3 regions of the Photorhabdus laumondii genome follow, and region 1 is predicted to be linked to each of the others. Evidence: predicted binding sites of a transcription regulator. Region 1 holds the regulator's gene; each other region holds the start of a gene.
What was found. Region 1 encodes CRP, which controls carbon source genes, mostly activating them, when cyclic AMP is high. Its sites were predicted from a motif close to ATGTGANNNNNNTCACAT; they were not measured.

Region 1 (10,213 bases):
CCGCAGAGCTATAAATGTGCCGCCCGAACCGATTAAATTAATAATATCTTGCAGTTGGGCAATGGCAGGCGGAACTGTGCCGCTCCTGCTTGCATTTCCCCAGGCAACCACGCTGCGGTTTGCCCGTAGGGCTGCGAATGCAGTACCTGTTTGACTCAGGCTAACGATATCTTGTAATTGAGCAATTGCTGGTGGAACCTGACCGCCAAACAGTGAATATCCCCAAGCAACCACACTGCGGTTTGCCCGTAAGGCCGCGAAGGTTGAGTACATGTCGTTTTTGCCAAGCACACTGACGATGTCCTGTAGTTGGGTAATCTCGGGTGGGAGCACGCCAGCTAAACGCCCCCAAGCAACTATGCTGCGGTTTGCCCGCAGAGCCAGGAAAGCATTACCTGATGAAGTTACACTGACAATGTCCTGTAATTGGGCAACTTCTGGTGTAACTTGGCCACCATAGCGATTATCTCCCCAAGCAACTACGCTACCATTTGCTCGCAGAGCTGAGAAAGCGTTAGCCGTTGAACTCAGGCTAACAATATCCTTTAGTTGAGCAATGTCGGGAGGAAGCTGTCCACCGTTAACTGAATCTCCCCAGGCAACCACGCTGCGGTCTGCCCGTAAAGCTGCGAATGCGTATTGTGTTGAGCTCAGGCTAACGATATCTCGTAATACAGCAATGTCAGGTGGGACTTGACCGCCAAGATGTGTAAGTCCCCAGGTAATTACACTGCCATTCTGCAATAACATAGCGGTTGCTCCGATGGTGGATGCGAGAGCTATGTTATTGCTGCAATAGACGTTTTCTTCCCATTCTAATGGAGAGTTACTATTGTGATTTATACCTGATGAAGCATTATCATGTTGGTTCATTATTATTCTCCTGGTTAAGGTCGTATCGGATTTATTCTTAGTCCACAAGGCGTTTATGCGGAAAACCATGCCCAATTGGGAGAAAGTGTAACAGTTATTTTATTTACACTAAGTAATATTATTAGTTAAATAAATTTTTTGTATTCACTTGTAATGATTTGTTGTCCATGTAATGCATATTTAGATCTAGATCGCATAAATATGTAATTAAACTACATTTCATGGCGTCAAAATGAGCAAAACCCCTGGCTGAATCGAGATAATTTCTGAAAATAAATTACAAAAAGGCTTTTTCTAATAAATAAAATAGGGTAGAGTTATTGGCGTAGGGTACAGAGGTAAGATGTTCTATCTTTCAGACCTTTTACTTCACGTAATCGGATTTAGCTGAATATTAGCTGCCCCAGTCAATTTTGACTGGGGCATTTTTTTCAACTGAATTTAACACGTAAAAGTATAAAGAGAGGATGGATTAACGATGGTTTTCAACTTGAACGGCTTTCTGGCTGAACCATATATCCAGTTTCTGATGTAGTTTATCGATACCGATTTTTTTCGGGACTGAGAAATATTCTACTTGAATATCCCCATTAAGCGCGAGCAAAGCGTCACGCACCTTATTCAGTTGACTTTTACGGGCACCAGATGCCAGTTTGTCGGCTTTAGTCAACAACACCATAACCGGTACTTGCATTGCGACTGCCCATTGGATCATCTGCTGATCAAGATCTTTCAATGGGTGACGGATATCCATTAGTACAACCAGTCCGATCAGGCATTCACGTTTTTGCAGATATTCACCCAGTGCTTTTTGCCATTTGCGTTTCATCTCTTCCGGCACTTCGGCATAACCATAACCCGGTAAGTCAACCAGGCGAATACCTTCTTCTACTTCGAATAAATTGATGAGTTGAGTTCGACCTGGCGTTTTACTGGTGCGGGCGAGGCTTTTCTGTTTCGTCAGAGCATTCAGAGCGCTAGATTTACCTGCATTTGAGCGACCGGCAAACGCGACTTCAATGCCCATATCTTGAGGCAGATGGCGAATATCAGGTGCGCTCGTGATAAAACGGGTCATATGATAGTTGTGGTTTTTGATGGTCAAAATGATTATCTCCCTGAGAAATGCGCTGAATATATGGCAAAGGGGATTATACCGATAGCCACTGTTGGTTGACAGGATTAAAAATAATGACATATTTCTGATGGGTTGAACCAAGCTTGCTATTTTGTTACTGATGACGCTCCGGTTTATGAAATAAAATTTAACCTGTTATTGAAAGGATACATTTTTCTTCAAAGCACCAGCCGATTGATAGCGTAAATGTAGGTAAATATTAAGCACGATGTTGAAGAGATTATTAGAATTGATTCAGTTTGTGTTGTTGACCTTAATAATATAGGAACCCAGAATGTTTAAACGTATTTTAGTAGCACTTGTAACTGCATGCTCTCTGAGCGCAATGGCACCTCTGGCTTTGGCGGTGGGAGAAACCCACGTGAAGCTGACAACAACGGAGGGTAATATTGAACTGGAATTAAATAACCAGAAAGCGCCAATTACAACGAAAAACTTTATTGAATACGTCAATGAGGGTTATTACAACAATACAATCTTCCATCGGGTAATCCCTGGATTTATGGTGCAAGGTGGTGGTTTTACCAAAGATTTGCAGCAAAAAGCGACTAAAGCTGCTATTAAAAATGAGGCAGATAATGGACTGCGTAATTTACGCGGAACTATCTCTATGGCACGTACCGCTGATAAAGACAGTGCCACTAGCCAATTTTTTATTAATGTAGCGGATAATGCTTTCCTTGATCACGGTCAGCGTGATTTTGGCTATGCAGTATTTGGTAAAGTCGTAAAAGGTATGGATGTTGTGGATAAAATTTCTCAAGTCAAAACGGAAAACGTTGGTCCATATCAGAATGTACCGGTTAAACCTGTTGCTATTCTGTCTGCGGAGATTATCCCTTAATTTTTTCCTATGACTTTGGCTGTGGCAGTTTCTGGTCTTCCGGTTAACTCTCATCAGATTAACAAACTGGCCTGCATTAAATGGAGGCCAGTTTCGCCGTTATTCATACATCTTTTGGGTAAATTCTTTATTTACTTCGGTTCGTGGATAATATCTGTCTTTGTAGCATTTCTTCTCTTTACTCTCACAGTGTACGCCGTTACTTAAAGTGTAAGAGGAAAAGTCGACATCTTTTCCATCACCAATCTCTTTTTTCAGGCGTTTTACCGCTTTCTTACCTAAATATCTTTCGGTTAATTTTAGCGATAGCCCTTGTTGATCAGAACAATATTTTCCTTTTTTATCACAAACCACCCCTTTTTCCGGAAAGAAAATGTTGGCGGCTTTGGTAACAGCCAGCGTGGGGAAGGACAGTAAAAAAAGAGATGCTATAATCAGTTTTGTCTTCATAACAATTACCTTTACTTATTGAATATCAAAATAGAGCGTATGTTTTTTTGTAGGGTTATGAGAGTAAGTTGATTGAAGAAAAAACAGCCATTAATTTTGTTGTACTATGCTACAAATGTTGATGTGCTATGATAGCCGCCCCGTTGTTGCGAGGCCGTTTTACCTGGAGCCAGTTGTGCAGGATAAACAAATTGCAGGAGTGGCAGGGCAACAAAATACAGCGATAAAAATGAGTAGGATAGACTCCTATGTTACTAATAATAGATAACTATGATTCTTTTACATATAACTTATATCAATATTTTTGTGAATTGGGTACAGATGTTTTAGTTAAGCGCAATGATGAATTGCAACTTGAAGATATTGAGAGATTGACGCCTACCCATTTGGTTATTTCCCCAGGCCCTTGTACCCCAAATGAAGCCGGCATTTCTCTGTCTGCGATTTCTCATTTTTCGGATAAGTTGCCGATTCTTGGTGTTTGTCTTGGACATCAGGCAATTGGTCAGGCGTTTGGTGCCAGCGTGGTAAAAGCCAGAGAAGTGATGCACGGGAAAACTTCTGCTATTCATCATAATCAGCAAGGTGTGTTCAAAGGGCTTAACCGGCCATTGACCGCGACTCGTTACCATTCATTGGTGATTGCCGCAGAGACATTACCGGCCTCATTTGAAGTCACTGCATGGAGCCAGCATAACGGCAATGTCGATGAAATTATGGGCATTCGTCATCGTACTCTACCGCTAGAAGGAGTGCAGTTCCATCCTGAAAGTATTCTCAGTGAGCAAGGTCACCAGTTACTGAGCAACTTTCTGAGATATTAACCAGATACCGATAATTTCTTCATTTATCCATCTTTTTCATTTGCCCATCTTTGATTTTTTATGCATATTCGGTGATTATGTTTTCACTTCTGAATGGCGTATATATAAAAAACGGGTGGGGAAATGAAGGAGCATATCGCAGTAGATAGAAACACATACGATCAAGTTATGTTGCCAATTTATTCACCAGCGCAGTTTATACCGGTGAGAGGGCAGGGTAGTCGTGTATGGGATCAGCATGGGAAAGAGTATATTGATTTTGCGGGAGGGATTGCTGTTGTGGCTTTGGGCCATTGTCATCCTACGTTAGTGGATGTTTTGAAGCAGCAAGGGGAAAAACTTTGGCATATCAGTAATATTTTCACCAATGAACCGGCTTTGATTCTGGCGCAGAAACTGATTGATGCGACTTTTGCTGAGCGGGTGTTTTTTGCCAACTCAGGAGCGGAAGCGAATGAAGCGGCATTTAAACTGGCTCGCCACTATGCCATTGCGCGTCACAATCCCTATAAAACCAAAATTATCGCATTTCATCAGGGCTTTCATGGTCGTACCCTATTTACTGTCTCCGTGGGCGGTCAGCCCAAATATGCTGATGGTTTTGGACCAAAACCCGCGGATATTATTCATGTGCCTTTTAATGATTTAGATGCAGTGAAGGCCGTCATAGATGACCATACTTGTGCTGTTGTATTAGAACCGGTTCAGGGCGAAGGGGGAGTCACGGCGGCAGCACCGGCATTTATTCATGGGGTGCGTGAGCTTTGTGATAAGCATCAGGTGCTGTTGGTGTTTGATGAAGTGCAAAGTGGGATGGGACGTACTGGTAAGCTATTTTCTTATATGCATTATGATGTTACGCCAGATATCATTACCACGGCAAAAGCATTGGGAAATGGCTTCCCTATCAGCGCCATGCTGACGACAGTGAATATTGCTTCAGTGATGACACCGGGAGCTCATGGTACAACTTATGGCGGTAATCCGTTGGCTTGTGCAGTTGCAAATGTTGCTTTTGATATTATTAATACACCAGCGGTTCTGGCGGGAGTTGAAAAACGCCATAATTTAATGGTGAATTTTCTGAATGATATCAATCAGAAATATTCGATATTTGGTGAAATCCGTGGAAAGGGTCTGCTGATTGGGGCAGAACTTAAAGCGCCACATCAGGGAAAAGCTAAAGATATTCTGCAACTGGCGGCTGAAAATGGCTTAATGTTGTTGAGTGCGGGAGGCGATGTACTGCGTTTCACGCCTTCGTTGATTATTAGTGAAGAAGAGATTGCTCAAGGAATGGAGCGGTTAGAGCAGGTAATTAATCAGTTGGTGTAATTAAATACAGGAGAAATCAGCGCAGGATTATGCGCTGATTAATCGGGCGTTAACGTGTACCGTAAACAACAATAGTTTTACCGTGTGCGGAGATCAAATTTTGATCTTCTAGCATTTTCAGAATACGACCAACTGTTTCGCGGGAACAGCCAACAATCTGGCCAATTTCCTGACGCGTGATTTTGATTTGCATTCCGTCTGGGTGGGTCATTGCATCTGGTTGTTTCGCCAGATTCAGTAAAGTTTGGGCAATTCGGCCGGTAACATCCAGGAAAGCCAGATTACCGACTTTCTCAGAAGTTGTTTGCAAACGGTTTGCCATTTGGGCAGATAAACGCATCAAAATATCCGGGTTTACCTGAATCAGTTGACGGAATTTTTTATAGGAGATTTCAGCCACTTCACAGGCGCTTTTGGCCCGTACCCAAGCTGTACGCTCTTGCCCCTCTTCAAATAATCCAAGTTCACCAATGAAATCCCCCTGATTTAGATAGGAAAGGATCATCTCTTTGCCTTCTTCATCTTTAATCAAAACCGCAACAGAACCTTTTACAATGTAGTAAAGCGTCTCTGCTTTTTCGCCTTGATGAATAAGCGTACTTTTAGATGGATATTTATGAATATGGCAGTGTGACAAAAACCATTCAAGAGTGGGGTCTGTTTGTGGCTTGCCGAGAACCATTCGTTTCATCCTCTGTTGTTATCGCTGCCTAAATAACACGAGAATCTAAAAGTTTCTCGTCAGGCTGGCTTATAAAGACACTAGCTTAACATATTAGTTTGTTGAAAAACCGACAGATAAGGGTTTTATATAGGTTATCTGAAATTTGAACCTTAAGTATTGATCATAACCTACCTATACTTAGCCCACTTCTGTTTTTAACACAGGAAAGGGTTTCTGTCTTGTCTTGTATTGTTTCAGCATAATAAACCGCTCACTAGATTGCCAGTTTAATACTGAAAGAGTAGGCTTGGATGCAAAGAACGACTTAAGAGGTATTTATGCAAGCACGGGTAAAATGGGTTGAAGGATTATCTCTTTTGGGGGAGTCATCTTCCGGTCATCAGATCATGATGGATGGTAATGCCGGTGATAAGGCACCGAGCCCAATGGAAATGGTATTAATGGCAGCCGGTGGTTGCAGTACGATTGATGTAGTTTCTATTTTGCATAAAGGCAGGTATGACATCAGAGATTGTGAAGTAAAATTAACTTCCCGCCGTCGTGAAGAGCCGCCACGCTTGTTTACTCATATTAATCTGCATTTTATTGTTACGGGTAAAGATTTAATAGATAAAGCGGTTGAACGTGCCGTCATGCTTTCAGCAGAAAAATATTGCTCTGTTGCATTGATGTTGGGGAAATCAGTTGAAATTACCCACAGTTTTGAAGTTAAAGATATAGATTAAGATATTATTTCGTGATCAAAAAATAACATCAGGTAACTAATATTTCAGTTACCTGTTTTTTTAACTGAATAATATAAGATGCAAATTTTAAGTGCCGGATTTGCTAAATTGACCTCAGGCGCTGATTAACAAATCTTTTCCCCTTCCAGTAATCGCTGCACCAAGGGTGTCATAATTAATTCCATTGCTAGCCCCATTTTTCCACCGGGGACCACGATGGTATTAATGCTTGAAACGAATGAGCCTTGTAACATTGCTAACAAGTATGGGAAATCAATTTGAGTCAGATCACGGAAGCGGATGACAATAAAACTTTCATCCAGTGATGGAATGGTTTTGGCTGAGAATGGATTGGATGTATCAACGGTAGGGACACGTTGGAAGTTGATATGTGTTCGCGAGAATTGTGGCGTAATGTAGTTAATATAATCATCCATAGAACGCACGACGGAATCCATCACAGCTTCCTGCGAGTGTCCTCGTTCTCCGGTATCGCGGACAAGTTTCTGTATCCATTCAAGGTTGACAATCGGCACGACGCCCACGAGCAGATCAACATGACTGGCAACATTATGTTGTGGTGTGACAACACCACCGTGTAGACCTTCATAAAACAGTACATCGGTCTGCTTGGGTAAAGATTCCCACGGCGTAAATGTACCGGGAAGCTGGTTGTAAGGGACGGCATCGTCATAGGTATGAAGATATTTCCGACGGCGGCCTTCACCGGTTTCACCATAATCAATCATGGTTTTTTCCAGCATGCCAAAATCATTGGCTTCTGGCCCAAAATAACTGATATGCCTGCCTTGTTCTTTGGCTTTACGGATTGCGGCATCCATTTCAGGGCGGGTGTAGCGGTGGAAACTATCTCCTTCTATCTGCGCTGCACTGATGTTAAGTTGCTGGAAAATCTTACGGAAAGCTAAACTGGTGGTGGTGGTTCCGGCACCGCTGGAGCCGGTAATTGCAATAATCGGATGTTTGACAGACATTCAGTAAACTCCATAATGTTAAGAATGGAACATTTCTTTTGGCACAATATTGACGCTCTCATGCAGTTCAGACCACACCAGCATAACATCCCCCCGTTCCAACTGATGGCGTATATTAGCGACTTTCTGCTCCAGCGATTTTTCATCTTCGCCATAGTCAGTGCCTTCCCGCAAGACAAAGCTCTCTATCAAATTTAGCAGAGTTTCGGGTTCCAGTTGTTGCCACGGGATAATCATTATGGTTGCTCCAGATAAGATGACAGCCAATTTGGGATGCGTTGTTCCAGCCACATTTGTGGCTTCTTCAATGAGCCACTGACAAAGCCGACATGTCCACCATATTCTGTCATTTGATATTCAATATTTTTGGGTAACATTTTGAGATCAGGGATGACTTCCGGTGCCATAAAAGGATCGTCTTTAGCATGAATAATCAGCAGTGGCACAGTAATATCAGGCAGACGCGGCAGAGCACTGCACTGGTGGTAATAGTCCGCTGCATTTTTAAAGCCGTGGATTTTCGCGGTCACAATTTCATCAAATTCCCGAATATGTTTCAATCCTTTTACTTGAGACAGATTGATGGGGAGTGAACCGGGGTAGCGTAACAATTTGCGGGTGGCATTACGTTTCAGGCTATTGAGTAAATAGCGTTCATAGACATGAGAAAATCCTTTCTCTATCCGCAGGGAGCAGGCTGCCAGCATCAGAGGCGCGGAAACAATAACGGCAGCATTGATCTGAGCATCTATTTTTTCTTCTGCTAGATAGCAGGCCAGCATATTACCGCCGACTGAATAACCTACGGCTGAGGTGGGGACATCACCGTAAGTCTGTTTTAACCAGCTTAGAAAATAACGGGCATCGCTTGTTTCGCCAGAATGATAGAGACGTTTTTGGCGGTTTGGTTCACCACTGCATCCGCGGAAATGCATGACAACACCAAGCCAACCTTTCTTCTGACAGATATGAAGCAAACCGTGGGCATAAGGGCTGTGAAAACTGCCTTCCAGACCATGAAATAGGATTAATCGTGGCTTGTGTGCTGCGGTGGCGGGATCTTCACTCCACGCCAGATCAACAAAATCGTTATCTGGTAAATCAAGTCGTTGCCAATAGGGTTGCAGTTCAGGATACCGCCGCACCAGACGCGGGAGGAGTGTCTGCAAATGCGGATTACTGGCTCCGGTTAGAGGACGAAAGATATCGGTCATAATGGTTTCGAGTTAAATTGATTAGTTAACCCGAATTCTGGATAAGAAATTGACGAGAAGCCTGTTCCAGGAGCAAAGTTTTGGTGTGCACCAAAAACAGCTCCGAGGGGGGAACAGGCTATGGACAACTTAGTTGAAATTTTCTGTGATGTCGATGATTTTTGCCGTTTTTTCATCCCTCAATGGGAACAATTTTGTCTCGATAGCGGGCATCGTTTACGCCGCCGACAAGGTCATATGTATCCCAGTGAAATCATGACCATTTTGATCCTTTTTCATATGTCGCATTACCGTGATTTTAAACATTTTTATCTAGAACATATTTGGAAATATCACCATAAGGATTTTCCAACCTTGCTTAGCTATCCTCGTTTTGTCAGTGTGGCTCCTTCCGTTTTGGTGCCATTATGCAGCTATCTGACTCAATTAAAAGGGAAACCCACAGGCATTGCTTTTATTGATTCCACCCGTTTGAGTGTCTGCCATAACATTCGCATCCCTCGACATAAGGTCTTTGCGGGGATAGCAAAGCGCGGAAAAAATTCAATGGGCTGGTTTTACGGTTTCAAATTACACCTGGTTGTCAATCATCAGGGTGAAATTCTCGCGCTTAAAGTGACTCCGGGTAATGTGGATGATCGGGAACCTGTTCGTGAATTATCAAAAGAATTAACGGGTTCTCTTTACGGTGACAAAGGTTACCTCAGCCAGGAATTGGCGGACGATTTAGCTAAAACCGATGTCACTTTCATCACGAAAAAACGGCGTAACATGAAAGCGAGTATGCAAGCTGAGTGGGATAAGATAATGTTAAAAAAGCGTTTTATCATTGAAACGATTAATGGGCAATTAAAAACTCTTTCTCAAATAGAGCATTCCCGCCACCGAAGTATAAAAGGCTTTCTGTTGTGCGTTTTAGGTGGATTGATTGCTTACTGCCTTAAATTGAAGAAGCCATCACTGAAAGTTTTCTACTCAGAAGACGATTTTTCAATGACGGATTAAGCAGAATTCGGGTTAGTTATCTTGTATGGTGAATAACATACTGATATTTTCTGTGAAAGGGAAACGCCATTGTTCAGGATGAAAGGTAACTCTTCATGACAGCAAGCCTAATTTTTTCATTAACA
Region 2 (10,213 bases), 120 kb from region 1:
ACCGGCAAAGTCTTTGGGCGACTTTGCAAGGTCATCCGCTCTGGGATTTCGGTGATAACCTGGAACAAGGTGTACTCGCTGCGGGGGAAGCTTTCCTGTCACATACTACCAGCAATAACAGTAACAACCATCAGGAAACTCTCCAGAAAACTGATATCACACTGCCTGCGGATTTTCAGATTGGACTCAAGCTTCTGAGTGGTTATCCCTCTCCTGTTACAAATCTGCCTGCAACTTTCCCTGAGTTATTACAAAAATCGCCCCATACTCATCCTGTTAATTCACCAATACCCCATGATTTAAGGAATAATGTTTCCCCCAGTACGGTTATCGCTAAAACTAACGTGACACTGACAGCCAAAGATAAGGTGCTGTTTGCTGGAGATTCAATGATGCAGGGTATCGCCCCCCATCTGAAACGTCGGCTCTACCAGGATTACAGTATTTCAAGTATTAATCTCAGCAAACAAAGTACTGGACTTGCTTATCCCAGTTTTTTTAATTGGCCGGAAACTATCAATAAAACACTGGAAGCCAACCATGATATCAAGCTGGTTGTTATTTTTTTGGGGCCAAATGATCCCTGGGATATGCCACCAAAACATGGAAACATCTACCTGAAATTTGCCAGTCCTGATTGGGAAAACCTCTATCGCCAACGTATCGAAATGGTCCTTACCGAAGCACGTAACCACGGTGCTGATATTATCTGGGTTGCTCCTCCCAATATGCGACAGAAAAAACTTTCTGCCAACATGAAATATCTGAGATCCTTGTATCAATCAGAAGTCACGAAAGCCGGAGAAATCTATGTTTCTGTTAATGATATTTTCAAATATCATGCAAATGATTATTCCGATTATGTCGGCGACAATAGTAACAAAATTAAACTCAGAAGCGGTGATGGTATACACTTTAGCCTGAAAGGCCAGCAAACTATCTCAGATAACATATTTTCATTGATTAAATTTATTCAGGAACCCGCTAAACAAAATGAAAATAGTTAAACAACTTCGTCGGCGATACCAAGCTGCTAGCATTAGTCTGGTCATCACACTCTCTTTAAGTTTGATATCGTGCCATAAACAAAAGCCAGGGCCGTTGCCAACACAACAGTCTGCAAAAGAGGGCCAACAGCTAATAGACTTTGGTGAACCGAATTTAGCTTTACTGGCGGATAAACTTCACAACAGCCGCCATAATCAACTGCATTTTGTTCAGATAGGAGATTCCCATACTGCCGCTGACTTTTTTACCGGCAAGCTCCGCTCTTTATTGCAACAACGTTTTGGCAATGCAGGGATTGGTTTTGTTAGCCCAATTAATGTACCTGGTCAACGTAACGCTATGGTCAGTATGACCGATAATAAGCAGCAATGGAAACTCACCACCAGCCGCAAAGATAATCGGCCTGATTTTCCTATCGGCGGTACAATTGCAGAGCCCAATAGCCAAATAAGTCAATTAATTCTAAGACTGTTTGCACCATCCCATGATCGCTATCAACTCAAAACGTTATACCAAGCATCGGATGATGCTCAGATTCTGGTACAATCTGCAACCAAACGAATACTGAAATTACCGGCAACCCACGATCACTGGCAATTTTCTACTGAAGAATCAGTGACATTCCCAGTTAATATTATGGCGATACAAAATAATCAGTTAAAATTAGGCGGCTGGTTTATTAATCGTAAACAACCAGGTGTTATGTTATCCGCCTTGGGTATCAATGGTGCGACTATTAATATGATGGATAAGTGGCAGCCCGAATGGATTGATACATTAGTTCAAATGCATCCTGATATGATGATCCTCGCTTATGGCACAAATGAGGCATTTAATCATTCGCTGGACTTACCAAGCTATCGCCAGCAACTGGAAACTAAGATAAAGCAGATTCGTAATCAGTTACCACAAACAGTTATCCTTATCATTGGGCCGGGTGATTCTTTGAAAAACAACCAATTTACAAGTTGTATAGCACAACAATCAACAATGTTGGATAATATCATCCATATTCAACAAAAAGTCGCTCAAGATCAGCACACACTATTCTGGAACTGGCGTGCATATATGGGTGGAAAATGCTCAATTAGGCGCTGGGCGCAACAAGATCTTGCTCGTCCTGATTATGTTCACCTTTCAGCCGCAGGTTATGAGCGCAGTGCTGAAGCTTTATATCAACAGTTAATAGATGCTCTCGGTCAATAAGCAACAATAAGGCTTGACTGGGAGTAGTGCTAAATACTTCTCTTGTTTTTAGTGCAGAAAAATTAAACTTATAATCTTAGATTTACAATATGTATGAGCTCACACAAAACCCATTTGATAAAGACAAACTATCTTTTTTGCTGTATTTAATGCGTTGAAAATAAGTTTATACCATGTGTAAAACATAGCGTTAAAAAGAGTATTTAAAATATGATTTTTCCAAAAAAGTATCCTCTCAGCACGATAAAAAGGCTCATCTCCGGCTGGAAAGAATGTAGTTTCGAACGTTACCAACAAGCGTATTCTCTCTATGGTGGTGGAATATCTACTCATCCAGATATTGTACGTTTTTTAAATGAAAAATTTGGCAATAGTTTTATCTTTTACGTCAAAGAAAATCCACAAATAGAAAACGTTATCGAAGGGGCATACTTTACATGTAAAGATCATCATCTGGCAGCAAGTCACCAAAAGGACTACTATTTTTTCAGTTACGATGAAATTCTCTTCCCTATTGCCAAACATCTAAAAACTATTATCCCTAGGAAGTCAAAAACCATATCACCTCTGCACAAAGAAAACTTCGTCAACATCTATTATGGCCGATTAAACAAGCGAACAATATGCCTTGCTAAAGAAGATTTTTCTTATAAAACAAGAAGAAATCGGAGTAATGAAATTAATAAATTTAAGCGTGCAGGCGGAGAAATACATCAAATTGATGACTTCACCTGCCAAGAATTTGTTGATATTTATACCACACTGTACGAAAAACGGTGGGGAAAAAAACACAGTGAAGAAGAAAAAGGAAAATTAACCGAACTATACACTGAACTCAAACAGCATCTGTACGGATGTGTATTAACTATCAATGGAACCCCAGCCGCCTACGATTTAGTTATAAAATCAGACAGCCCTCAATGGGTTTCATTCGATGCAGTAAACGGTGGATACGATCCTGAATACGCTAATCTCAGCCTTGGAAGCATTGTCATGTGGTTAAATATTCAAAATGCTTCAACGCTCTGTCAGCAGAATCAAAAAACGATGCGCTATTCTATTGGTAAACCTACTTTCGCCTATAAAGATCGCTGGTGCCATCGTCACCAGTTAGCAAGAACACTATTTTAATGTCACCAATATTTCCAAATAGTTAACTTATCCTGCCGCCTTCTAAGGAAGGCGGTACTAATCTAATACAATCTCTTAATTCATATGAATTACAACATGGCAAAGAAAACCATTCCAACAATGGCACCTATTGTCCCAAGAATAGTTTCCATAATTGACCAAGTTTTCAGTGTTTGAGATTCTGTTGCACCAGTAAATTTACCAAATAACCAAAAGCCTGAGTCATTAACATGGCTCAATACCAAAGAACCACCCGCAATACAAATTGAAAGAGCGGCAAGCTGGGCACCAGAATATCCCAGAAGATCAACAACGGGCAAAATCAGACCAACAGTTGTCAAACAGGCAACAGTTGCAGAACCTTGAATAACGCGTACTGTACCAGCAAGGATGAAACACGCTAATGCAATAGGCAGACCCGCCCCAATCAATGCGTTTCCCAAAGCAGGGCCAACACCAGAATCCACTAATACTTGTTTGAATACACCACCAGCCCCAGTCACCAATAAAATAATTCCCGCCGGTTGAATAGCCGAAGAGCAAATATCCATCACTTTCTCTTTACTCATCCCACGACGAATTGCCAAACCATAAATAGCAATCAAACAAGCAACCAAAATCGCAGAAAATGGATGACCGATAAATTCAAGCCACTGATACAACTCAGAACTCTGTTCAACAAAATTCTCACCAATAGCCTTTAACCCAACCAAAGCCAAAGGGAACAGAACCAGTGACAAACTCAAACCAAAAGATGGCATCTTACCTTGACCAAGGCTTGGCTCACTTATATCCACGGGCAAATCCAGAGTGACATACTTACTGATAAAATTACCGAAGATTGGCCCCGCCAGTAACATCCCAGGAATCGCTGCACTGATACCGATCAAGATCATCCAGCCAAAATCAGCATTCATCTGTGAAGCCAACAACATCGGCGCTGGACCAGGTAACAAAAATGCCGCTGCGGCTGCGACACCAGCAAACAGAGGAATAACCAACTTCACTACATTACCGCCAGTACGACGCGCGACTGCGAACGCCACGCCAATCAATAAAACAATAGCTACATCAAAGAACAAAGGCAAAGCACAAACCAAGCCAGCGATCCCCAATGAATAATGAGCATTCTTTTCACCGAAACTATTTAGTAACTTAACCGCAATCTGATCCAGTGCGCCTGTTTCATGCAGAACTTTACCAAACATCGCGCCCAGTGCGACAACAATAGCCAGAAAACCTAACGTTCCTCCCATTCCTTCTTGCATTGTTTCAGCAATTTTATCCAGTGGCATACCAGAAAAAACACCCGCTCCCATAGAAACCAGTATTAGCGCAACAAAAGCATGTATTCTGGCCTTCATCACCAAAAACAATAGTAAAAGCACAGAACCCACCGCTGTCAGCACTAAGGTTAAAGTACTCATTATTTTTCCCCTGAAATGACACTATTAATTATTCTTATCGAGTGATTTATCACTTCATCAAGAGATGATCTAATGTCAACCAGATAAACATCCTGTTCATCACTCCCCGGCTCTTCTAATACCTCAAACTGAGATACCAACATTTGAGATTTAAAAAAATGATCTTTACGTGCCTTCAATCGACTTTCAATTAAATCAAAGTCGCCTTTCATATAAAGAAATGAAAGATTCTTATTATTATCACGCAGTATATCCCGATAATGTTTTTTTAAAGCAGAGCAAACAATCAGGGAAATCGGGTTTGTGCGTTGCATAGCAAAAATTGCATGATTCAGTGATTTCAACCAAGGTTCACGATCTTCATCATTCAGCGCGTAGCCTTCTGCCATCTTATTAATGTTAGATCTTGGATGTAAAAAATCACCATCTAAAAAAGCAGAATCCAATTTATAGGCCACAGCACTGGCAACAGCAGATTTACCACTACCGGATACCCCCATAAGCACAAAAACATGATTCGAATGCTGGGTATCGCTCATATAAACTCCTCAACGTAGATATTTTATCCACAAAATGTTACCGGTAACTGTTATCGGTAACATTATCAGAAGTAGAGATGAAATTCGCAACAACACAGAATATTCAGGAAATATAAATGTGATATTTATCACAAATGAGTTCAAAAAAACGCAAATCCAGCAGACCGATTAGATACTCTCTCCCAGAGATAACTGAAAACCGATATCAATTATTTTTTGCGGTAAATGTTCGCCCTTCAGCCGAGCCATTAATAATTCGGCAGCCCTCCGCCCCAATAAGTCACGAGACGTCAATACACTGGCAAGTTTTGGTGTCATCACCTGACCAACATCATGGCCATGAAAGCCAGCTATCGCAATATCATGTGGTACAGCTATCCCTTGACGTTGGCACTCGAAAATTGCTCCGATTGCGAGGTCATCGTTAGTGCAGAATAGACCATCAACATCAGGATATTTTGTTCGTGCTTCATTCAGTAACTGCCCCCCTAATGTGTAAGAAGAGCTGTCTGGTGTCATTATCTTGCCTGGCTTTAACCCGGCGCTTTTCATTGCAGCTTCATAGCCCTCCAGACGAATAATTGTCCTTTCATCTTGTCTCGCACCAAGATAAATCACCCTCTGGCAACCACGCTCAATCATTGCGATTACCATCTGCCGAGCTGCTTCAAAATTGTCAATACCAACTGCCATATCAAAACAAGGAGAAACACAATCCATCAGTTCAACGACAGGGATACCAGCCGTTCCCAACATCTTCAAAGTTCGTGGAGTGTGAGTACGTTCTGAAAGAATCAAACCATCAATATTATAGGAAAGTAAAGAAATCAAACGCTCTTCTTCTTTTTCTGAGCGATAACCATAGTGAGCCAACATAGTTTGATAACCATAACTATCCGTCACATATTCGATACCACGAATAACCTCCGCAAAAACTTGGTTAGTCAAAGAAGGCAATAAAATACCAATAGCATGACTAGTGGAATTAGAAAGAATATCCGGCACTTTATTTGGGATATAACCTAGTTCATCTAAAGCATCCGCTATTTTCTTTCGCAATTGCTCAGAAACTTGATCAGGATTACGCAAGAAACGACTTACCGTCATTTTAGTTATACCAACACGATCAGCAACATCTTGTAAAATAGGACGTTTTTTCTTCATATTTCAATGCAATATAGAATGAGTAAAGTTTAGAATGATAAACGTAGTGCTATGACATATTTATACCCGTCATCTTTCAAGTTGCTTCTTTGTTGGCTGCACTCACTCACCCCGGTCACATAGTTCTCTATGCTCCCGGGGATTCGCTCCCTTGCCGCCGCGATGCATCTTGAAATCCATTGGGTATATACACTATAAGGATACATTTTTTTAAAATTTAGTCTGGATGTGAAACTGTAATCCCAATTTATTTAGTGTATCGTAAAGTCTTATTCTTTAGAGTGGAGATATAAGACATATTTTTTGTGACTAAGAGGATTTCGCCGCTAATATATTACCGAATGATTTAGAGCAATGAGCCACCACAACCAGCAAGAACCACACTATGACAATAAGTAAGAGCTCGAAAATTGCCAAACCTATCAAAATCAGAAGCAGGGACATTAAGTCAGCTTAGGAGAAATGTCCAGAAGAAATTAAGGTTTAATCATTCGATACTGGCTCAAACTTGATATGAACTACGTCGTCAACTTAAGCAAAGTAGCCATGCAATTAGGAAAAAACTCTCGTTAACTTATACTAATTAAGAAAAAGCGGCGTTATTAAGGTGCTCAAAACCGATATCGAAAATAACCCATTAACCGACATGCCTATATCGCCCAACGGAACATATATAGAAGGTTGAACTCAGCTACGGGGAGATAAAACGTAGACAATGAAATCATGCGTATACACTTATCATCAGCGTATTGAAAGCATTCATTAAAAGTGACGAACGAGCCTCATTTCCTACAATTTAGTTCGTCTAGCAGCTCATGGTGTAAGCCCTAGTGCAAAGTTTTTACGATGTGTAGGACAAAATCCCAAAGAAGTTTCACCAATTACGGGAAGAAGAACAAATTATATCATCTAAGAAAAGCGGGAAAAAATTTTCCCAAAGCAAATTTTATACAGAGGGTGAAAAAACATACCGCTAAATACAAAATTTCCAGCTATTAGGCGGTCAGCATGATAACTTTACAAATCTCATCGGCTTATAAACAGCTCTTTAGCCGTTCACTTTGTGGGCCGTCGCGAGTCGCGACGTTCAAATCCGATTTCCGACGGAGTTGTCCTATATAATGCGGATAGACAGGTCGCGGTAGACACGGTAACCAGATAATATAAGCAAATAAAATGATACAGACCCTGATATGCAAAAACCCCCAGCTTTCGCTGAGGGTTTCTACGGTATTTAAAGCCTGGCAGTGTCCTACTCTCACATGGGGAGACCCCACACTACCATCGGCGCTACGGCGTTTCACTGCTGAGTTCGGCATGGGGTCAGGTGGGACCACCGCGCTATCGCCGCCAGGCATATTCGGTTTTCTTCCGGCCGTTGTCGCTCTTCCGCCACAACCACCCGAATCAATCTCTGAACAAGCTGAAAATTCTTCTCTCTTCTGTCTTCCGACACCAAAACACCTTCGGTGTTGTAAGGTTAAGCCTCTCGGTTCATTAGTACTGGTCAGCTCAATGCATCGCTGCACTTACACACCCAGCCTATCCACGTCTTCGTCTTAAACGTTCCTTCCGTGACCTCAGTCAGGGGAAGACTCATCTCAAGGCAAGTTTCCCGCTTAGATGCTTTCAGCGGTTATCTCTCCCGCACTTAGCTACCGGGCTATGCCATTGGCATGACAACCCGTACACCAGCGGTGCGTCCACTCCGGTCCTCTCGTACTAGGAGCAGCCCCTTTCAATCTTCCTGCGCCCACGGCAGATAGGGACCGAACTGTCTCACGACGTTCTAAACCCAGCTCGCGTACCACTTTAAATGGCGAACAGCCATACCCTTGGGACCTACTTCAGCCCCAGGATGTGATGAGCCGACATCGAGGTGCCAAACACCGCCGTCGATATGAACTCTTGGGCGGTATCAGCCTGTTATCCCCGGAGTACCTTTTATCCGTTGAGCGATGGCCCTTCCATTCAGAACCACCGGATCACTAAGACCTACTTTCGTACCTGCTCGAACCGTCACTCTCGCAGTTAAGCTGGCTTATGCCTTTGCACTAACCTCACGATGTCCGACCGTGATTAGCCAACCTTCGTGCTCCTCCGTTACACTTTGGGAGGAGACCGCCCCAGTCAAACTACCCGCCAGACACTGTCCCCGGCCCGGTTTACGGGCCCAGGTGAGAACATCGAACATTCAAGGGTGGTATTTCAAGGATGGCTCCATGCAGACTGGCGTCCGCACTTCTCAGCCTCCCACCTATCCTACACATCAAGGCTCCATGTTCAGTGTCAAGCTATAGTAAAGGTTCACGGGGTCTTTCCGTCTTGCCGCGGGGACACTGCATCTTCACAGCGAGTTCAATTTCACTGAGTCTCGGGTGGAGACAGCCTGGCCATCATTACGCCATTCGTGCAGGTCGGAACTTACCCGACAAGGAATTTCGCTACCTTAGGACCGTTATAGTTACGGCCGCCGTTTACTGGGGCTTCTGTCAAGAGCCTCGCCTTGCGGCTAACCCCATCAATTAACCTTCCAGCACCGGGCAGGCGTCACACCGTATACGTCCACTTACGTGTTTGCACAGTGCTGTGTTTTTAATAAACAGTTGCAGCCAGCTGGTCTCTGCGACTGGCTTCAGCTCCGGAGGCAAACTCCTTCACCTACCGCCAGCGTGCCTTCTCCCGAAGTTACGGCACCATTTTGCCTAGTTCCTTCACCCGAGTTCTCTCAAGCGCCTGAGTATTCTCTACCTGACCACCTGTGTCGGTTTGGGGTACGATTCAATATGACCTGACGCTTAGAGGCTTTTCCTGGAAGCCGGGCATCAACCACTTCACCGCCGTAGCGGCTCGTCATCACGCCTCAGTGTTCACAGAAGAGCGGATTTCCCTGCTCCTCCCACCTACACGCTTAAACCGGGACAACCGTCGCCCGGATGGCCTAGCCTTCTCCGTCCCCCCTTCGCAGTCACATTCAGTACAGGAATATTAACCTGTTTCCCATCAGCTACGCCTCTCGGCCTCACCTTAGGGGTCGACTCACCCTGCCCCGATTAACGTTGGACAGGAACCCTTGGTCTTCCGGCGAGCGGGTTTTTCACCCGCTTTATCGTTACTTATGTCAGCATTCGCACTTCTGATACCTCCAGCAGGCCTCACAGCTCCACCTTCTCCGGCTTACAGAACGCTCCCCTACCCAATAACACTTGCGTGTCACTGCCGCAGCTTCGGTGCATGGTTTAGCCCCGTTACATCTTCCGCGCAGGCCGACTCGACCAGTGAGCTATTACGCTTTCTTTCAATGATGGCTGCTTCTAAGCCAACATCCTGGCTGTCTGGGCCTTCCCACATCGTTTCCCACTTAACCATGACTTCGGGACCTTAGCTGGCGGTCTGGGTTGTTTCCCTCTTCACGACGGACGTTAGCACCCGCCGTGTGTCTCCCGTGATACCATTCTTCGGTATTCGCAGTTTGCATCGGGTTGGTAAGCCGGGATGGCCCCCTAGCCGAAACAGTGCTCTACCCCCGAAGATGAATTCACGAGGCGCTACCTAAATAGCTTTCGGGGAGAACCAGCTATCTCCCGGTTTGATTGGCCTTTCACCCCCAGCCACAGGTCATCCGCTAATTTTTCAACATTAGTCGGTTCGGTCCTCCAGTTAGTGTTACCCAACCTTCAACCTGCCCATGGCTAGCTCACCGGGTTTCGGGTCTATACCCTGCAACTCTTTCGCCCA
Region 3 (10,213 bases), 150 kb from region 1:
AGCCATGATCAACTGGCAGCGATCCTAAGAAGAATCAACCTTCACCGTACCGGTGTAGTACACGGATTTGCGGGTAGCTTATCGCAGGCGGAGGCTTTTATCGGTTTGGGATATTACCTTGGGGTAGGGGGAACCATTACTTATGAAAGAGCGCAGAAAACACGTCGCGTAATGGCTGAACTCCCGTTAACGTCTCTGGTGCTGGAAACCGATGCTCCAGATATGCCGCTTTTCGGTTTTCAGGGAGAACCTAACCGGCCGGAAAAAATTGCTGGAGTTTTTGCTTCGTTATGTGAGCTCCGCCGCGAAGCTCCTGATGAGATTGCTCGCCAACTTTATCATAACAGTGTTGAGTTATTTGGATTAATTATATGATTTAGAGCCTATCTCAATAGGCGTAATTGTTGCAGACCATTCTTATCAATGAACAGTGAACACGGACAGCGCGGAAAAACCGGAGCGTACACGTAGTACGTGAGGATTTTGAGCACTGCCCAGGTTCGCTCTTTATGGCAAAGAAGGGCAAATAAAATAGCTCTATTGGGATAGGCAGTTACAGAGTGATTTTAACGACTATTGGTAAAGCTCCAAGGTTATAATATTTGCAATTAATTTTCCTTGAAAAAATCCTTTATAAATTCATCCGTATTAATTAAATCACCTTTAATTTCGCTCGACAGTTTGCTCAAAAAGTCAACCAAATATTGGGCATTCAATTGTGCAATCTTCTTACCCTCTGTGGTATTCATTTTTTCGGGGAGTTTAAATAACTTTGTCTGAAAGTGATCGATTGTATAGGATTTGTCATCCAAGGGGCGATTAAGTGCAAAGGGATCATCATGATGAAAAAGCCCCTGACCGAGCATACCCGCTATATAAAATACTCTGGCGAGTCCAATAGCTCCTAATGCATCCAATCGGTCTGCATCTTGGAGTATTTTAGCTTCTATTGTTTTGGCAGGTAAGTTTGCGCTGTAGCTATGGGTTATAATGGCGTGTTCTACCGCATCATAAAGTTCTTTTGGGAACTCTGGAAATTCAATAGATAGAATTTTTACGGCTTCCTGTGCTGCAAGTTTTGAAGACTGTTTTTTTTCTGGATGATCTTTTGGTAATGACACAATGTCATGTAAGTAACTTGAGGCAATGATAATTAAAGGCTCACCTCCTTCTTTCTCCATGATTCTTTTCGCGTTATTTGCAACACGGATCAGATGCCCAATATCATGAGCATTATCATTAGAGTGAGCGAGTCGATGTTTCAAAAATTCTCTCAAGCGTTCTTCTAGCATATTGGCTTTCATTATTTTCATATAATATGTCTTCATATCTTCTATCTTCTGTCCTTTAGCTGTGCTTACCTGATAATTATTTCTTAATTGTTGATTATTTTGCCATTCCGAGATTAGATTATCTATTGAAGATTATTTCCGCAAATTTGTGTGATTCACATCACATTTATCATTTTTTTATTGCTTTTTTCAGTAGATATTTGTGATGTCAATAGCTTGTTCATTCCGATGACTGAGTATAATCAGCGCCGACTCATCGTCAGTGAACGATTTACGTTCAACTGGCATATTTAATTTATTATTAAGTGAACAGGGATTCTTCCAATGCAACTCTTTATGAGCTTGGTCGGGATGGTAGTGCTGATTTTGATCGCAGTACTCTTTTCCAGTAATTATCGCGCTATTAAACTCCGTACTGTCCTTGGTGCCTTTTTGATTCAGATCGCTATCGGTGCTTTTGTACTTTATGTTCCCGCAGGTAAGAAAATATTAATGGGTATGTCTGAGGGAGTTTCTAGTGTTATCCAGTTTGGTCAACAAGGAATGGATTTTATTTTTGGTGGATTAGTTTCCCCCAAAATGTTTGAACTGTTTGGTGGTGGGGGATTTGTTTTCGCCCTGCGTGTACTGCCTATTATTGTTTTCTTCTCTTCATTGATTGCTGTGTTGTACTACATTGGTGTTATGCAGCTAGTTATCAAAGTCTTGGGGGGGGGGCTGCAAAAGATTCTCGGAACTTCACGTACAGAATCTTTGTCTGCGACAGCGAATATTTTCGTGGGCCAAACTGAGGCACCACTGGTTGTTCGCCCTTATATTGCGACTATGACTCAATCTGAACTGTTTGCGGTAATGAGTGGTGGTCTGGCATCCGTTGCGGGTTCAGTACTGGCGGGTTATGCATCAATGGGTGTTCCTTTGGAATATCTGATTGCGGCTTCCTTTATGGCGGCACCAGGTGGCCTGTTGTTCGCGAAATTGATGGTGCCTGAAACTGAAAAGCCACGCGATACTGTTGATGCAATGTCACTGGTCGCTGAAGAGGAACGTCCTGCTAACATTATTGATGCAGCCGCCTCTGGTGCTGCTTCTGGTATGCAATTGGCATTGAACGTCGGGGCAATGTTATTGGCGTTTGTTGCCCTGATTGCATTGTTGAATGGTATTCTCGGTGGAATCGGTGGTTGGTTTAATTATCCACAACTTTCTCTTGAACTGGTGTTGGGGTGGGTCTTCGCGCCAATTGCTTACCTGATTGGTGTTCCGTGGAATGAAGCAACGGTAGCAGGTTCTTTCATCGGTCAAAAAATAGTTGTGAACGAATTTGTTGCTTTTATGAATTTCGGTGCCTATTTGAAACCGGATGATGTGGTTATGGCGGCGGGTTTGCAGGTTCTATCAGATCATACTAAAGCAATTATCTCCTTCGCATTGTGTGGCTTTGCTAACCTTGCTTCCGTTGCTATCCTGCTAGGGGGGCTGGGCGGTATGGCACCGAACCGCCGCGGAGATGTTGCTCGTTTGGGAATGAAAGCCATTATCGCGGGCACATTATCCAACTTAATGAGTGCAACTATCGCAGGCTTCTTCCTGGCTCTGTAACGTTGCTGAAATTAGGCAGGTGGGATAATCCCGCCTGCAATCTATCGTCCTACCGGTTTATCTTTAATTCGTGATGAAGAAGCAGCGTCTTTATACTCTTTATACTCTATTGTTTGTTGGACGTGAGTTATACCCGTCATCTTTCAAGTTGCCTCTTTGTTGGCTGCACTCACTCACCCCGGTCACATCGTTATCTATGCTCCCGGGGATTCGCTCCCTTGCCGCCGTAATGCATCTTGAAATCCATAGGGTATATATTTTTTGTCGTGTATTATTTGGTGATAATCTAGCAGAAGCTAGCCGCGATAATAACGTTGGAGAGTTTTATGACCGATTTAACCGCAGCAGCGCAGCGTGCGCTGAGTTTGATGGATTTAACGACACTCAATGATAATGATACCGATGAAAAAGTGACGGCACTTTGTCATCAGGCGAAAAGCCTCGCGGGCAATACTGCGGCTATCTGTATCTACCCTCGTTTTATTCCTCTGGCACGTAAAGTATTACGTGAACAGGGCACACCTGAAATCCGCATTGCAACAGTGACAAACTTCCCACATGGTCATGACGATATTGACATCGCTTTAGCTGAAACCCAAGCGGCTATTGCTTATGGCGCTGATGAGGTCGATGTGGTTTTCCCATACCGTGCATTGATGGCCAGTAATGAACAAGTCGGTTTTGAGATGGTAAAAGCGTGTAAAGTCGCCTGTGCAGAAGCGGATGTGCTGCTAAAAGTTATTATTGAAACTGGTGAACTGAAAGAGGCATCTCTGATCCGTAAGGCATCTGAAATTTCAATCAACGCGGGTGCCGATTTTATCAAAACATCTACAGGTAAAGTGCCGGTTAACGCGACATTGGCAAGTGCTGAAATCATGATGAAGGTGATTCATGAGATGGGCGTGGGTGAAACGGTTGGCTTCAAACCGGCTGGTGGCGTGCGTACCGCTGAAGAGGCTGCACAATATCTGGCATTAGCTGATCATATCATGGGTGACAAATGGGTTGATGCCCGTCATTTTCGTTTTGGGGCTTCTAGCTTGTTAGGCAATTTGCTAAATACTCTGGGTCATCAGGGGCAAAAACAAAGCAGCCATTATTGATAATCGCTCACCGCATCAGTCGGCGCGTAACGGCTTTAATCATGATTAATACCCTATGGATTTTAAGATGGATCGCGACGGCAAGGGAGTGAATCCCCGGGAGCATAGCGAACGATGTAACCGGGGTGAGTGAGTGCAGCCAACAAAGAGGCAATTTGAAAGATAACGGGTATAGCGTGATTTGACGCAGGAGAAAATTATGAAACGTACATTCATCATGGTATTGGATTCTTTTGGCATTGGTGCCAGTAAAGATGCCGAAAAATTTGGTGATCAAGGATCTAACACCTTGGGGCACATTGCAGAAGCGTGTGCCCGTGGTGATGCGGATATCGGTCGCAAAGGGCCTCTGTATTTGCCGAACTTAAGCCGTTTAGGTTTGGGGAAAGCGACTGAGGAGTCCTGTGGAACTTTCCCTGCCGGCTTGGATAAAGACGCGGACATTATTGGTGCTTACGCTTACGCCAGTGAACTCTCTTCCGGTAAAGATACACCGTCAGGTCATTGGGAAATTGCCGGTGTCCCGGTGCTGTTTGACTGGGGTTACTTCAAAGATGAAGAAAACAGCTTTCCGCAGGCATTGTTGGATAAACTGGTAGAACGCGCAAATCTGCCAGGTTATCTCGGTAACTGCCACTCTTCTGGTACGGTTATTCTGGATAAACTGGGTGAAGAGCATATGAAAACGGGTAAACCGATTTTCTATACTTCTGCTGATTCGGTATTCCAGATTGCTTGCCACGAAGAGACATTCGGTTTAGATCGTCTGTATGAGCTATGTGAAATCGCCCGTGAAGAATTGACTGATGGCGGTTACAACATTGGCCGGGTGATTGCGCGTCCGTTTGTTGGAGACAAAGCGGGTAACTTCCAGCGTACCGGTAATCGCCATGATTTAGCGGTAGAGCCACCTGCTCCCACCATACTGAAAAAATTAGTCGATGAGAAAAATGGCGAAGTCGTTTCTATCGGTAAAATTGCCGATATCTATGCAAACGTCGGCATTACGCAAAAAGTGAAAGCGACCGGCATTGATGCATTGTTTGATGCAACGCTGGTGGAAATGGAAAAAGCGGGTGACAACACCATCGTATTCACTAACTTTGTCGATTTCGACTCTTCTTATGGTCATCGTCGTGATGTTCCGGGTTATGCGGCGGCATTGGAACTGTTTGACCGTCGTCTGCCTGAAATGCTGAAGCGGGTGAAAAATGATGACATTTTAATCCTGACCGCCGACCACGGTTGTGATCCAACCTGGTCTGGTACTGACCACACACGTGAGCACATTCCGGTGCTGATTTATGGACCAAAAGTGCAACCTGGTTCATTGGGTCACCGTGAAACTTTTGCTGATATTGGACAGACAGTCGCTAAATATTTTGAACTGTCGCCAATGGAATATGGCAAATCAATGCTCTGACCCCACTTATTTGGCTGCTTTTCTTTTAGGCAGCCATATATCACTAAAATAACCATTAAATAAAAAAATAAGGAATTTAATTATGGCCACGCCTCATATTAATGCTGAGATGGGTGATTTTGCAGACGTTGTTCTGATGCCAGGCGATCCATTACGTGCGAAATATATTGCTGAAACTTTTCTGGAGAATGTGCGGCAGGTAAACGATGTACGCGGTATGTTGGGGTTTACTGGTACTTATAAAGGCCGCCCAATTTCTGTGATGGGGCATGGTATGGGTATTCCATCCTGCTCTATCTATGCGAAAGAGCTTATCACCGATTTCGGTGCTAAAGTTCTTATCCGTGTAGGTTCCTGTGGTTCAGTACGTCACGATGTTAAATTGCGTGATGTCGTTATTGGCATGGGGGCATGTACTGATTCCAAAGTTAACCGTATACGCTTTAAAGATCACGATTTTGCGGCGATTGCTGATTTCGATCTGGTCCGTAATGCTGTTGACGCGGCTAAAGCAAAAAACATCAATGTGCGTGTAGGTAACATCTTCTCGGTTGAACTGTTCTATACACCTGATCCACAACTGTTCGATATCATGGAAAAATATGGCATTTTGGGCGTAGAAATGGAAGCTGCGGGTTTTTACGGTGTTGCGGCTGAATATGGCGCAAAAGCACTGACTATCTGTACCGTTTCTGATCACATCCGCACTCATGAAAAACTGACCGCCGAGGAACGCCAGACGACTTTCAATGAAATGATTGAAATCGCACTGGAATCCGTTCTGTTGGGTGATAAATAATTCCGGTTCTACATTTGCTGTTGATTGCATAAAAAGAGCCGTTTTTATTTAAATGCCAGCCAGTTGAAAAAATTGGCTGGCATTATTCTTTTATTGAGCGGCTTTTTCTAACGCTTGAGCCAAATCGGCGATAAGATCCTCTGCATCCTCTATACCCACAGAAATGCGTACCAACTGTGGCGTGATCCCAGAAGCAAGGCGTTTTTCTAATGGAATAGACGCGTGAGTCATACTGAATGGTTGGCTGATCAGGCTCTCCACCCCGCCCAGACTTTCTGCCAGGGTAAATAGTTTTAGCTCTTGAATTAACCGGCGGGCATAATCATCATCACCTTTTAAGTGAACAGAAATCATACCACCAAAGCCTTTCATTTGACGCTTCGCCAATTCATGCTGTGGATGGGAAGCGAGACCGGGATAGAAAACGGTTTCGATCTGAGGTTGTTGCTCCAACCAATGTGCGATCTTTGATGCACTATCAATGTGGCGCTGCATACGTAGGGCAAGTGTCCGCATTCCGCGCAGCACCAGGAAACTACTAAAGGGATCGAGCACGCCACCGACAGAGTTTTGCAGAAAACCAAGTTTTTCTGCTAGTTCTGCATTTTTTCCGACGACGGCCAGTCCTGCGATCACATCAGAGTGGCCGTTTAAATATTTAGTGGCGGAGTGCACGACGATATCAAATCCCAAATCAACTGGGCGTTGGAGATATGGTGAAGCGAAAGTGTTATCTGCAACACTAATAATACTGTGACGTTGCGCTATTTGTGCGATAGCCGTCAGATCGGCCAGTTTCAGCAACGGATTGGTAGGAGTCTCCACCCAAATCATTTTTGTATCGGGACGAATGGCTGCTTCAAGGCCGGAAATATCATTGGCTTCCACGTAAGTGACACGCAAACCGGCGGTGCGGCTACGTACTTTTTCGAGTAGCCGGTAGGTACCACCGTACAGATCATCGACTGCCACCAAATGGCTATCCTTATCCAAGAGTTCTAGCACCGTGGAACTGGCAGCGAGCCCTGAACTAAAAGCGTAGCCTCGGCTACCGTTTTCCAGTTCGGCGATCGCGCTTTCCAGAGCATCACGAGTTGGGTTGCCACTACGGGAATATTCATAACCAGTGTGTTGACCGGGGGCTGATTGGGCGTAAGTTGATGTTGCATAAATTGCCGGCATTACCGCACCCGTGTGATCTGGTGTGTAGCCGGCGTGAACAGTTTTAGTATCGAACTTGGTCATAAAGTCATTCCTAAAAATCAATTAAGTTGCTGACGCCATGCGTTCAGCACATCTGTGCGAGTTACCAGCCCAAGAAAACGGCCATTATCGACGATCAGCGCCACATGTCCGGCGTCGAAAGTTGCCATCAATTGTTGCAGAGAATCGTTTTTATCCAGCGTTCTCACCTGATGAGTCATGGCGTGGCTAACGGGCAGGCTAAAATTGCGTGGATCAGCCTGCACGGTGTGCATCAAATCCCACTCGTCGATAATGCCAACGACTTGCTCTTCTTTCAGCACCGGTAATTGAGAAATCTCATACAAGCGCATTCGGGTATGTGCAGTTTTTAACGTATCTTCTGGCGATATAAAAACCGTAGCGCCATCCTGATAGCGGTAAGTAATATAATCGCTGAGATCGTGCTGTTGCACACGTGATTGGAATCCCTGTTCCAGCATCCAATAATCGTTAAACATTTTTGACAGATACTTGTTTCCGCTGTCACACGCTAGCGTAACCACACGTTTGGGGGTGGTTTGCGCACGGCAGTAGCGCAGTGCGGCGGCGAGCAAGGTTCCGCTGGAAGAACCCGCCAGCACACCTTCCTTTAGCAACAGATCACGGGCACTGGAGAAAGCTTCTGCATCACTGACACGGTATGCGTGGTGCACTCGACTGAAATTGCCCAGAGGAGGGACAAAATCTTCGCCAATACCTTCCACCTGCCAACTCCCGGCCTCACCATATTTGCCGTGTTCGATATAGTCTACCAAGATAGAACCAGTTGGATCTGCCAGAACAAACTCAGTTTCCGGCGAAACTTGAGCGAAATAGTGGCTCAAACCGCCGAGCGTACCGCCGGACCCGACACCGATCACCACGGCATCGACATTGTGGTCCATTTGCTGCCAGATTTCCGGTCCGGTAGTGGTAGTATGCGCTGCTGAATTAGCCGGATTATTGAACTGATCGATATAATAAGCACCGGGGATCTCTTGCGCCAGACGTAGGGCATAATCTTGATAGTACTCTGGATGACCTTTGCTGACATCAGAACGAGTAAGACGTACATCGGTACCCAGAGCACGCAGATGAAACACCTTCTCTCGGCTCATCTTATCTGGAACAACCAGAATCAATTTATAGCCTTTCAAGGCAGCGACCAGTGCCAACCCGATGCCGGTATTACCAGCAGTAGCTTCGATAATTGTCCCACCAGATTGAAGTAACCCTTGTTCTTCCGCCTGCTCGATCATGGAAAGAGCAACGCGATCTTTAATAGATCCGCCGGGATTTTGATTCTCCAGCTTAATAAATAATTGACATGGACCGGTATTCAGATGCGTTAACTCCAGCAATGGGGTATTACCAATCATATCGAGAACAGAGCGTGATGTGGTCATATCATATCCAGATAATCCGTTGTATTCAGATAGTTATGGAGGATAACGCTGTATATGTATTTGTTTGAAAGAATGAATAGCAACCATATATAGCTAAAAGGAATATATTAGTTTTATTTTAGATGTTAAGAAGTATAGACGTTTAGATTTCCCAATTTATTAAAGTGTGAGGTATACCCGTCCTCTTTCAAGTTGCCTCTTTGTTGGCTGCACTCGCTCACCCCGGTCACATCGTTATCTATGCCCCCGGGGATTCACTCCCTTGCCGCCGCGATCCATCTTGAAATCCATAGGGTATATTGTTCCTTCCACAAAAAATCTTAGCTTAATCACCGGTTGTTTGTTACATTGTCTATTACTGTTTCAGATATTCCTTTAGTCATATAGTATTCATCTGTCAGTTCACCATTTATAAATAGTGAGCTAGTTCTGATGCCAGAAAAAATAAAACCTGATGACAAATACAGCTTTATTGCCAATGTGTTTTTTATTGCAACGGTTAATTCAAGTCTACTAACTCCATTTTTCCGTGACCAATCTTGCGCTTTGTTGAGTAGGGTTCTTGCTATGCCTTTATTTCTATATTCTTTTTTTACTCCAAGAACAATAGAACCCAGATGCCTGTTCCTATTGAACACCCCTCTAGATATAACAATAAAGCCAACAATGTTTTTGCTATCTTCGCATATTAACATTTGCCTGTCTTTTCCGAATCCTTTTATTATATCCGCCTGTTCTTCAACGCTTGTTTTTCTTTCTTCTGGCTCAAGCAACATAAATTCCGATGTGTTATCCAAATCATTAAAAAAAACAATGAGATTGTTTGCATCTTCTACGTTAACTTCTCTAAAAATAAAGATTTCTTTTTCCATAGCGAGTACCATATTAATGAAATTAGCGTATACAGTATATTACTGCATACAAAAATCAATAAGATTTCGAATGATGTCGGGCTAATTAATGTAGAGGTGACCACAAGTATGGTGGTAATGGGAATCACCTTAAGATATACAGATTTTGAATTTGGTGATTTGCTCCTTATTCTGTTAATAATAGATAAGGAAATCAAGTCAAAGAATATGACTAATGCACAAGTTATTATATCTATTGTTTCTGTTAGCGTATTGAATACCATCAAACTGATTAATGGTGAGACGGTTGAAAAGATAATAAGGTAAAATAAGTTGGTACCTATAGCTATATTTAAAAAATTGTTTTCATCACTTCTGTAATTTGCAGCCAATGAAATAACAGCAGAAAAGCCCGTGACAAATAGATAATTCATAACCCCCATGTAAACAAATAACTTTGATAATTCTATGTTTGAAATTAATGTCGATACAAACCTTATTAAAATAGAC

Region 2: a site for CRP is predicted at 5,428-5,445, ahead of gntK (gluconokinase). Genes of this name have one in related genera too.
Region 3: a site for CRP is predicted at 1,441-1,458, ahead of PluTT01m_RS02660 (NupC/NupG family nucleoside CNT transporter). Genes of this name have one in related genera too.

What each region holds. Positions count from the first base shown of each region.
Region 1 covers NZ_CP024901.1:421,165-431,377, forward strand. The annotation lists gene PluTT01m_RS01980 (RCC1 domain-containing protein) at 1-873, opposite strand, end outside; gene spfP (small protein SpfP) at 1,217-1,264, shown strand; gene yihA (ribosome biogenesis GTP-binding protein YihA/YsxC) at 1,346-1,978, opposite strand; gene ppiA (peptidylprolyl isomerase A) at 2,286-2,855, shown strand; gene PluTT01m_RS01995 (YcgJ family protein) at 2,955-3,305, opposite strand; gene PluTT01m_RS02000 (aminodeoxychorismate synthase component II) at 3,554-4,129, shown strand; gene argD (bifunctional acetylornithine/succinyldiaminopimelate transaminase) at 4,253-5,464, shown strand; gene crp (cAMP-activated global transcriptional regulator CRP) at 5,514-6,146, opposite strand; gene PluTT01m_RS02015 (OsmC family protein) at 6,467-6,874, shown strand; gene PluTT01m_RS02020 (phosphoribulokinase) at 7,000-7,869, opposite strand; gene PluTT01m_RS02025 (YheU family protein) at 7,888-8,106, opposite strand; gene PluTT01m_RS02030 (hydrolase) at 8,106-9,083, opposite strand; gene PluTT01m_RS02035 (IS982-like element ISPlu6 family transposase) at 9,204-10,088, shown strand; gene PluTT01m_RS02040 (LysE family translocator) at 10,184-10,213, shown strand, end outside.
Region 2 covers NZ_CP024901.1:538,769-548,981, reverse strand. The annotation lists gene PluTT01m_RS02570 (SGNH/GDSL hydrolase family protein) at 1-1,007, shown strand, start outside; gene PluTT01m_RS02565 (SGNH/GDSL hydrolase family protein) at 994-2,214, shown strand; gene PluTT01m_RS02560 (GNAT family N-acetyltransferase) at 2,425-3,345, shown strand; gene gntU (gluconate transporter) at 3,435-4,772, opposite strand; gene gntK (gluconokinase) at 4,772-5,311, opposite strand; gene gntR (gluconate operon transcriptional repressor GntR) at 5,480-6,475, opposite strand; rRNA gene rrf (5S ribosomal RNA) at 7,715-7,830, opposite strand; rRNA gene PluTT01m_RS02535 (23S ribosomal RNA) at 7,952-10,213, opposite strand, start outside.
Region 3 covers NZ_CP024901.1:572,849-583,061, forward strand. The annotation lists gene PluTT01m_RS02650 (metal-dependent hydrolase) at 1-375, shown strand, start outside; gene PluTT01m_RS02655 (phosphohydrolase) at 609-1,304, opposite strand; gene PluTT01m_RS02660 (NupC/NupG family nucleoside CNT transporter) at 1,629-2,894, shown strand; gene deoC (deoxyribose-phosphate aldolase) at 3,221-4,000, shown strand; gene deoB (phosphopentomutase) at 4,200-5,423, shown strand; gene deoD (purine-nucleoside phosphorylase) at 5,506-6,222, shown strand; gene PluTT01m_RS02680 (trans-sulfuration enzyme family protein) at 6,313-7,467, opposite strand; gene PluTT01m_RS02685 (pyridoxal-phosphate dependent enzyme) at 7,485-8,852, opposite strand; gene PluTT01m_RS02690 (GNAT family N-acetyltransferase) at 9,182-9,724, opposite strand; gene PluTT01m_RS02695 (MATE family efflux transporter) at 9,685-10,213, opposite strand, start outside.